3 regions of the Mycobacterium sp. NGS54 genome follow, and region 3 is predicted to be linked to each of the others. Evidence: riboswitches for the same ligand, from Rfam matches in the RefSeq annotation. Region 3 holds a riboswitch; each other region holds the start of a gene.
The links. Region 3 has a riboswitch for cobalamin ahead of AC5Y5E_RS02910 (PPE family protein). Riboswitches for the same ligand answer to the same signal wherever they lie in the genome.
Positions count from the first base shown of each region.

Region 1: linked by a shared signal. The riboswitch ahead of AC5Y5E_RS08105 ((2Fe-2S)-binding protein) and the one ahead of AC5Y5E_RS02910 (PPE family protein) in region 3 are both predicted to bind cobalamin.
Region 2: linked by a shared signal. The riboswitch ahead of metE (5-methyltetrahydropteroyltriglutamate--homocysteine S-methyltransferase) and the one ahead of AC5Y5E_RS02910 (PPE family protein) in region 3 are both predicted to bind cobalamin.

Region 1 covers NZ_JCALCS010000002.1:707,126-710,393, forward strand. Annotated here, with positions in the region: gene recX (recombination regulator RecX) at 1-103, opposite strand, end outside; gene recA (recombinase RecA) at 75-1,124, opposite strand; cobalamin riboswitch at 1,290-1,420, shown strand; gene AC5Y5E_RS08105 ((2Fe-2S)-binding protein) at 1,461-2,138, shown strand; gene AC5Y5E_RS08110 (DUF3046 domain-containing protein) at 2,241-2,435, opposite strand; gene AC5Y5E_RS08115 (glycosyltransferase) at 2,459-3,268, opposite strand, start outside.
Region 2 covers NZ_JCALCS010000006.1:454,344-457,611, forward strand. Annotated here, with positions in the region: gene AC5Y5E_RS21340 (SDR family oxidoreductase) at 1-178, shown strand, start outside; gene AC5Y5E_RS21345 (cytochrome P450) at 175-1,110, shown strand; cobalamin riboswitch at 1,137-1,347, shown strand; gene metE (5-methyltetrahydropteroyltriglutamate--homocysteine S-methyltransferase) at 1,477-3,268, shown strand, end outside.
Region 3 covers NZ_JCALCS010000001.1:588,601-591,868, forward strand. Annotated here, with positions in the region: gene AC5Y5E_RS02905 (AMP-binding protein) at 1-896, opposite strand, end outside; cobalamin riboswitch at 976-1,158, shown strand; gene AC5Y5E_RS02910 (PPE family protein) at 1,194-2,759, shown strand; gene AC5Y5E_RS02915 (cation efflux transmembrane domain-containing protein) at 2,764-3,268, opposite strand, start outside.

The sequences.
Region 1 (3,268 bases), on a different contig from region 3:
GCTCGGCGCGGGTGCGCGATCTCGTGGTGAGCAGGCGCAGGCACAACGCCCGCGCCTGCTCCTCGCGGGAGGGTTCAGAAGTCGACGGGAGCGGGGAGGACATCGCCGGAGGGGTCATCGGTCACCACCGCACCAATGCCGAGCTTTTCCTTGATCTTCTTTTCGATCTCGTTGGCGATGTCGCCGTTCTCCACCAAGAAGTTTCGGACGTTCTCCTTGCCCTGGCCGAGCTGTTCGCCCTCGTAGGTGAACCATGAACCGGACTTGCGGATGAAGCCCTGGTCCACGCCCATGTCGATCAGCGAGCCCTCCCGGCTGATGCCCCTGCCGTAGAGGATGTCGAACTCGGCCTGCTTGAACGGCGGCGCCACCTTGTTCTTGACGACCTTGACCCGGGTGCGGTTACCGACCGCGTCGGTGCCGTCCTTGAGCGTCTCGATGCGGCGCACATCCATGCGCACCGACGCGTAGAACTTCAAAGCCTTTCCGCCCGTGGTGGTTTCGGGGCTGCCGAACATCACACCGATCTTCTCGCGGAGCTGATTGATGAAGATCGCGGTGGTTCCCGAGTTGTTGAGCGCGCCGGTCATTTTCCGCAGCGCCTGGCTCATCAGCCGGGCCTGCAGGCCGACATGGCTGTCGCCCATCTCGCCTTCGAGCTCCGCGCGCGGCACCAGCGCGGCCACCGAGTCGATGACCAGGATGTCCAGCGCGCCGGAGCGGATCAGCATGTCGGCGATCTCCAGGGCCTGCTCCCCGGTGTCGGGCTGGCTGACCAGCAGCGAATCGGTGTCGACGCCGAGCTTCTTGGCGTAATCCGGGTCCAGCGCGTGCTCGGCGTCGATGAACGCCGCGACGCCGCCGGCGGCCTGGGCGTTTGCCACGGCGTGCAGTGCGACGGTGGTTTTACCCGAGGACTCCGGGCCGTAGATCTCCACCACCCGGCCCCGGGGCAGGCCGCCGATGCCCAGGGCCACGTCCAGTGCGATGGATCCGGTCGGGATGATCGAGATCGGTTGACGCGTCTCGTCGCCGAGACGCATCACCGAACCTTTGCCGTAGCTCTTCTCGATCTGGGCCATCGCCAGCTCGAGGGCCTTCTCGCGGTCGGGGGCTTGCGCCATGATGCCTCTTCCTATCGTCGGTGTGTCGGTGACCGGTATCGGTCGGTTGGCCGTGACCCTAGGCGCGGGGTCCGACAAGTCTCCGAACGCTCACCACAGTAGCCGAACACGTGTTCGATTCAAGGAGACACGCCGGGCGCGGCGAACGGCGTGTGGCAACATTTGCTACCGAAAGGCGCTGACGGGGCTGACAACCTGAGGAAACCGGTGCGAATCCGGTGCGGTCCCGCCACTGTGACCGGGACGGGCATGCCCCGACCCGAGAGCCAGATACTCACCGTCAGCGCTTCCTCACCAGAACCGGGGCGGATTTCCCCTTAAGAGGATTGGTTGCGCATGGACATTTCTGCTGAGCTGGCCGAAATATCTTCCTACAAAAGGTTTTTCACGTTCACGGTCGGTGGTGACGCGGCCGGGTGGCATCCGGTCGGGCAGTCCTACGCCGACGGTTTCGCCGATCTGATCGACGCCACCGCGCGGCGGTACCACACGTCGGACCTGCGGATCGCCGCCTCGCTGGTGCACCTCGGCCACGCCACCCGGTTGTGGTCGCCCGTGCTGGCGTGCGCGCTGGGCCACGGCGTCGTCCCGGACCTCAAGGACCTGCAGCGCTCCGATGACGGGGCGCAGCTGCGGATCCCCGAGCCCATCGGCCGGGCGGTCGACCGCCCGTCGGCGAAGTCGCTGTATCGCGTGGTGGTCAAAGGGCACATGAACCCGTTCGCCGCGGGACTGCGCGTCAAGCTGGCGCCCGCGCTGCTGGCCGGCAACATCGCGTCCGCGTTGGTCGGGGCGTCCCGGGCGCTGCTCGTCGCACGCCCGGACCTGCGGCCCTCGATCGTCGCGATGACGGAGTCGCTGCTGGACAGCGGCATGCTGGCCGGCTCCGGTGTGGTCAGCGGCCCGCATCTCGGGTTCCGGCGCCACAGCTGCTGCCTGTTCTACCGGGTGCCGGGGCGGTCCGTGTGCGGCGATTGCGTGTTTCGGCGGGACCGGCGGACCGGGCGGAAATGAGTGTGCACTCAGGGCTTTGACTGTGCGTCCAGGGCGGTAAAAATGCCCGGATCGCGCCACCGGCGCACACTCAAAGCCACCAGCTCACACTCGATGGTTAGCTCACCACTGGTCGCGCGGCACGTCGAAGTCGACGCACAGGGCGCGCCAGACGTCGCGCGGGTCGACCCCGTCCTCGATCGCCTGGGCGGCGGTGCGGCCGCCGAACCCGGTCAGCACGTGATCCGCCAGCACCGACGCCCCGTAGGTGGACCCGAACCGCAACACAACCCGCTCGTTGAACTCCGTCAGCCGCACGCCCGCCAACATACCCAGAGCCGCTACCCGGCAAGCGCCAGCGCCTGGTGGCACACCCGCACCGGGTCGGCGACGTCGGCGACACCGGCTGCGGCCTGCCGCGCCGCCTCGCGGTAGCCGGGCGACGACAGCACCTCGCCGACCGCGGCGACCAGCGCGTCGGCGGTCAGCGGCCGGATCAGCCGTCCGCTCCCCTGGCGCACCACCCGGTTGGCCATCTCCCACTGGTCCCCGCCGCCGGGGACGACGACCAGCGGCACGCCGGCCAGCAGCGTCTTGGCCACGATCCCGTGGCCGCCGCCGCAGATCATCAGGTCGGCGTGCGTCAACAGGTCCGACTGGCGCCCCAGTCCGGCCACCGCGTACGGCGGCAGCGTCAACTGGGCCCCGCCCAGCCGCGAGACCACCAGGCGCGATCCCGCGGGCAGCGTCTCCCCGGGTCTCAGGCATTCCAGCGCGGTTTCGGCCAGGCCCGACGTGCCGGTCGACGCGGTCGACGGCGCGACCACCACCACCGGCCCTTTGCCGGGCGGGACCTCGAGCACCCGGTCGGTGGGCTCGAAGTGCAACGGCCCCACGACGACGGCTTCCTCCGGCCAGTCCGGACGCGGCACCTCCAGCGCCGGCAGCGTGGCGATGAGGCGCCGCAGGGGGCCGGGGTCGACGGCGGGCAGCCCGATCTCGAGCCGGGCGGCGGCGCGCTGCTTGATGCCGGCGCGCCAGGACCGCCCCGTCAGCGCCCGCATGGTCGCGTCGCGCAGCCGGCCGCGAAATCCGGTGCCGGGCGCGAGCCCGCTGCCGATCGGCGGCAAGCCCTTCGACGGCAGGTACAG
Region 2 (3,268 bases), on a different contig from region 3:
CCGGATCGTCATCGGCAAGGGGAAAGGCGAGGTCTCCCGGGCCGACGTCGCGCTCGCGGTGGCCACGTCGCTGCACGAGGTCTCGACCATCGGCCGCACCATCGAATTCAACAACGGCGCCGACGGGACCGGCGTCCCCATCGCCGACGCACTGGCTCACCAGGGACAGGGCACGTGAAGCTTGCCGACTGCCCGGTCTTTCCCGCCGAGGCGGGAGCCGCCCTGAGCACGGACCGCGGGGTGGGTTGGCGCCTGGCGCGACAGGCCGGCCCGGTTTTGCGAGATCCGGCGGGCAACTGGGTGTTCGTCGTCGGGCGGGATGAGGTGTTGGCGCATCTCGACGACGCGAGGCTGGATCGGGCCCGCGCCCTTCCCGAGAGCGATCTCGACGTTCATCAACGGCTGTTCGCCCCGAAAGCCGCTCACGAGATTGCGGCGGCGTTTCGCCCGACCGCCGCCGCGCTGATCGATCGTTTCGCCGCCGCCGGTGGCGGTGACGCCGTGGCCGAGGTGACCGCGCCGATGGCGGACGCGCTTTTCGACATCGTGGCGCGCCTGCGGCTGTTGCCCGCCGAGCACCTGGCCGGGCAGTCCGGCCACGTCTTCGCCGAGGCGTGCCGCAACCTGTTCAAGCACGCCGGCTGGCATTTACTCGTGCTGGCGGGCGAGCCCGAATTGTGCGACGCGCTTCGACGCCAGCCCGAGCTGATCCGCGGGTTCGTTGAAGAGGTCCTCCGGTTGGAGCCGATGGTGCAGGGCTGCCAACGATTCACCACCCAGCCGACGACCGTCGGCGGGGTCGAGCTACCCGCCGGCATGGTGGTGATGTTGTGCATCGCCGCGGTGCAGCGGGACGGCAGCGACACCATGTCCACCGACGATCTCGTGATTGGCGTTAGGGCGCACCGGCATTGGAGCCTGGGTGCTGGGTCCATGCGTTGCCGTGGCGGCCACATTGTCCGGCAGGTGTTGCGCGTGCTGGTCGAGGAGTGGGTCGGCCGGGCCGGGCGTCTCGGGCCCGCCCCCGGTTTCCGGCCGACGGCCGGGTTCCCGAACACCGAGAACTCCTTGTGGCTGCCGAAGCTGCCGCTGGTGACGAGGGCCTTGTAAACTCCGCTGCGCAGCTGGTTTGCCGTCGCCGCAACCGTGGCGCCGGCATCGAGCGAGGCATGTTAGACACGCTTCGCGAGAGGGAACCCGGTGGGAGTCCGGGACTGTCCCGCAGCGGTGAGCAGGAACGACCGCCGTCACACGCACTGATCGAAAGATCGGGAAGCGACGGCCACTAGGAGCACCACTCGGTGCGCGCCTGCGAGTCCGAAGACCTGCCGGCTGTGCCGGGCGCGCCGCGTCCGGCCGGGTCATCGCCTCGTGGAATGGGCGTTTGGTCGTTGCCGTTGCGGCTTGTGTGCCGCGACGGACTCGGCTGTTGCGTCCGCCGGCGGTGATCCACCCGTCGAGTGTTAGGACGAAGAAGTGAGCACCTCTCAACCATTCACCGCCACGGTTACCGGCTCCCCCCGCATCGGCCCGAAACGCGAACTCAAGCGCGCCACCGAGGGCTACTGGGCCGGGCGCACCGACCGCACCCAACTGGAGTCCGTCGCGGCTTCGCTGCGCCGCGACATGTGGACCCACCTGGCGGCCGCCGGCCTGGACTCGGTCCCGGTGAACACCTTCTCCTACTACGACCAGATGCTCGACACGGCCGTGATGCTCGGCGCGCTGCCGGTGCGGGCCACCGCAGTCGCCGACGAACTGGACCGCTACTTCGCCCTGGCGCGCGGCAACGACGACATCGCGCCGCTGGAGATGACGAAGTGGTTCGACACCAATTACCACTACCTGGTCCCCGAGATCGAACCCGCGACGCGATTCGCACTCAACCCCGACAAGGTGCTATCGGAGCTGAAAGAGGCTTTTGCGCAAGGGATTCCCGCGCGTCCCGTCCTCATCGGCCCGATCACGTTCCTGTTGCTGAGCAAGGGCATCAACGGAGGCGGCGCGCCGATCGAGCGGCTCCGCGAACTGGTGCCGATCTACTCCGAGCTGCTCTCGCTGCTCGCCGAGCACGGCGCCCGGTGGGTGCAGTTCGACGAGCCCGCCCTGGTGACCGACATCTCCCCCGACGCCCCGGCGCTGGCGGAGGCGGTCTACACCGCGCTCGGGGCGGTGAGCAACCGGCCGGCGATCCATGTCGCCACCTATTTCGGCGACCCGGGCGCGGCGCTGGCGGGCCTGGCCCGCACGCCCGTCGAAGCCATCGGGATCGACCTGGTGGCCGGCGCCGGCACCGCGGTGGCGGGCATCCCGGAACTGTCCGGCAAGCTGCTGGTGGCCGGCATCGTCGACGGGCGCAACGTCTGGCGCACCGACCTGGAATCGGCGCTGGCCAAGCTGGCCACCCTGCTGGGTTCGGCCGGCAGCGTGGCGGTTTCGACATCGTGCTCCACCATGCATGTGCCGTATTCGCTGGAGCCCGAAACGGGTCTGGACGAAAACCTGCGCAGCTGGCTGGCGTTCGGGGCCGAAAAGGTCAGCGAGGTGGTCACTCTCGCCCGCGCACTGCGGGACGGGCGAGACGCCGTCGCCGAGGAGATCGCGGCGTCCAACGCGGCCGTCGCCTCCCGTCGCAGCGATCCGCGGCTGCACAACAGCGCGGTCCGCGCCCGGATCGAGGAGATCATCGCGTCGGGCACGCACCGCGGCGACGCGGCGGGGCGCCGCGCCAGCCAGGAGGCGCGGCTGCACCTGCCGCCGCTGCCGACCACGACGATCGGCTCGTACCCGCAGACATCGGCGATCCGCAAGGCGCGCGCGGCTTTTCGGGCCGGCGAGATCGACGAGGCCGAGTACGTCGCCAAGATGCGCAAGGAGATCGCCGACGTCATCGCGTTGCAGGAGGAACTGGGTCTGGACGTGCTGGTACACGGGGAGCCCGAGCGCAACGACATGGTGCAGTACTTCGCCGAGCAGCTGGAGGGCTTCTTCGCCACGCAGAACGGCTGGGTGCAGTCCTACGGCAGCCGCTGCGTGCGACCGCCGATCCTTTATGGCGACGTCGCGCGGCCCCGCCCGATGACCGTCGAGTGGATCAGCTACGCGCAGTCGCTGACCGACAAGCCGGTGAAGGGCATGCTGACCGGGCCGGTCACGATTTTGGCCTGGTCGTTCGTCCGCGACGACCAGCCGCTGGCCGACACCGCCAACCAGGTGGCGCTGGCGATTCGCGACGAGACGGTGGACCTGCAGGCCGCGGGCATCGCGG
Region 3 (3,268 bases):
AGGTCGAGAATGCGCCGCAGCATGACCGGCACGACGATCATCGCGCTGGCCCCGTGCGCGGCGACGCTGTCCAGCGCCCGCTCGGCGTCGAAGTGCCGGCGCAACACCAGCGTCGAGCCCAGCACCATCGCGTACATCGCATGGCTGAAACCCATCGAATGAAACAGCGGCACACAGCATTCGGTGACTTCGCGGCCGCGGAACGGCACCTTGCCGAGCAGCCCGCCGACCGGGATCAGCGAGTAGGGCTCGGAGCGCAGGGCGCCCTTGGGAACACCGGTCGTCCCGCTGGTCGAGATGACGATCTTGGGCCGGCCGCCGGAGCTGGGGGGCGGGCCGGGGTCGCCGCGCTCGATCAGCGCGTCGAGGGTGTCGGCCCCCGGCGTGTCCGCCCACGCGCGAAGGCGGCCCAACCGCGGATGGACGTCGGCGACCACGCCGGCGTACTCCTCGTCGTAGACCAGGAGGTCGGCACCCTCGCGGGCCAGCACCTCGGCCAGCTGGGCGCGACCGAAGCCGGTGTTGAGCAGCAGCACGACGGCGCCCGACTTGGCGGTGGCGAAGACCGCCTCCAGGAAGCCGCGGTGATTGCCGGCCAGGATGGCCACGCTGGCGCCCGGGCCGAGCCCGCGCCGGCGCCACTCGTTGGCCAGCGCGTTGGTCCGCTCGTCCAGCTCGCCGAACGTCAGCGGCCCACGCTCGTCGATCAGCGCCAGCCCGTCACGATCCCGCGCGGCCGCGATCACCGTCGCCGCGCCCATCAGGCCGTAGCGGTCGAGCGCGCGGAGCACCGGTACGATCCGGCCGGGCGGCATCGTCCGCAATCCCCCGGACCGGGCATACATCAGCAGCGACGAGGCTTCCAACCCGAGACGGCTGAGCAGTTTCGCGGTCATTGCTTTGACTCTGCCGATCGATCGCGGCGCCGCGAAGGGCGCAACGCCACCACCTGCCGGGACTTTGGTCACGGCGCGGCAACCGCGGGCGTGCGACAATACTGCGCGTAAGGCGATGACGATGCAGGAAGCCGGTGCGAATCCGGCGCGGTCCCGCCACTGTCATCGGGGAGCGACCCTCAGCAGCCACGGCGTGAGCTGGAAGGCGAGGCGAGCAGCGATCCGAGAGCCAGGACACTCGCGTCGTCGCATCCTGCGACCCGGGGCGGTGTACCCCGAGAGAGCTGGCACCCCCTCATGCCACATTCGTCATGGCATCGCGCCCCGATCTGGATGGCGTCCCCGCCAGAAGTGCATTCAGCGTTGATCAGCAGCGGCCCCGGGCCGGGTGCGTTGCTCGCGGCCGCCGCGGCGTGGGGTGCGCTCAGCACCGAATACGCGGCGGCGGCAAAGGAACTCGAGGCGCTACTGGCCGCGGTGCGGGCGGGCTCGTGGGCCGGGCCGGCCGCCGAATCCCATGCGGCCGCGCACGCCCCGTATCTGGCGTGGCTGGAGCGGGCCGGGGCGGACAGCGCCGCGACGGCCGCCCAGCAGGAGATCGCGGCCGCCGCGTACGCCGCCGCGCTGGCGGCGATGCCGACCCTGGCGGAGCTGGCCGCCAACCACGCGACCCACGCGGGGTTGGTGGCGACGAATTTCTTTGGCATCAATGCGATCCCGATCGCGCTGAACGAGGCCGACTATGTGCGGATGTGGATTCAGGCCGCGACCGTGATGAGCGCGTATCAGGGCGCGACGACGGCGGCGCTGGCGGCGGCACCCCGGACCACCGCGGCGCCGCAGATCGTGACGGCCGATGCGCTCGTGGCCGCGGCCGCCGCGCCATTACCCCCCGACCGGCAGGACGTCGTCCTGCAATGGTTGCAGCGCAACGGGTTTACCGACTTCTACTCTGCCCACCTGCAGCCGTTGATCGACTCGCTGATGCTCGACCCGTTTTTCCAGTCGCTGTTCTCCGGCTTCGATCCGTGGCTGCCCGTGCTCGGCAATCCCCTGAGCTTCCTCAGCCCGTTCAACATCGCGTTCGCTCTCGGCTACCCGATGGATTTCGGTTCGTACTCCGCCTTTCTGGCGGAGACGTTCGCGTTCATCGCGGTGGATGTCACCGCGGCGCTCGCCTCGGGTAATCCCACGACCATCGGCTGGACCCTGGTTTTCGTCACCGTCGAGGCCGTCGGCACGATCATCACCGACACCATCGCGTTGCTCAAAACCCTGCTGGAGCAGAACATCGTGCTGCTCGCGGTCTTCCTGCCGCTGATCACCGCCTCCTTGGCGCCGCTGGCCGCCGTCCCGGCCACGCTGGGCGGCCTGTCCGGCCTGGCCGGCATCAAGGGCCTGATCGTCGTGGTGCCGCCCGCGGTGCCCGCCGCCATGCCGCCGGTGGTCGCGCTCGCCCCGGCAATGCCGGCCCCGAGCCCGCCGCCGCCCGCTCCGGTCCCGGCGCCGGCTCCGGCCGCCGCGACCGCGGCCGCTCCCACCGCCGGCCCGCCGCCACCGGCCGGCACGCCACCGACGCTGACCGGGGCGGCCATGGGCGCCGGCATGGACGGCTCGGCCTACCTGGTCGGTGGGCTGAGCGCGGACACCCGTCGGGCGGCGGGCGTCGCCGCGCGGAAGGAGGCGCCGGAGCCGGACAGCGCCGAGGCTCCGGCGGTCGCGGCGACACCCGAGGAAGCCGGATCGCCGCGGCGCCGCCGCCGGCCCAAGGCGACGCGGCCGGGCCGCGGCTACGAATACATGGATCCCGAGCCCGAGGCGCCGCGCCTGCCGATGCTCCCGCGAACGTGGGAACCCCAGTGACGGCTCAGCAGCCGCAGGAGTGGCCGCGCCAGGTCCGGACGCCCTGCCAGGCCGCGGCCCCGGCGACCCCAAGACCCACCGCGGGGTCAACCCACCACGCGCCCGACCAAAGTCCCGTCAGCGCGAGGGTGATCAGCACCCCGGCGGCCTGCACGCCGCACAGGTAGTTCTGCGTGCCTTCGCCCTCGGTGGCCTCCGAGCCGAGCCGCGCGCCCAGTCGGCGGTTGGCCCGCCCGAGGATCGGCATCAGCACCAGGCCGAGGGCGGCGAGCGCGATGCCGATCACCGACGTTTCGGCGTGGTGCTCCTCGGTCAGGTCCCGCAGGGATTCGGCGGCGATGTACGGGGCGGTCAGCCAGAACGACACCGCCACCCCGCGTTGCGCGCGCCGCTCGGCCGTCTCGGAGAGCGCCCGCGCGCCGCTGAACCGCCAGATCACCATCGCGCTGGCCAGCGCCTCGGCCCCGCCGCCGAGCGCCCACCCGGTCAGCGCGATGGACCCGACCGCC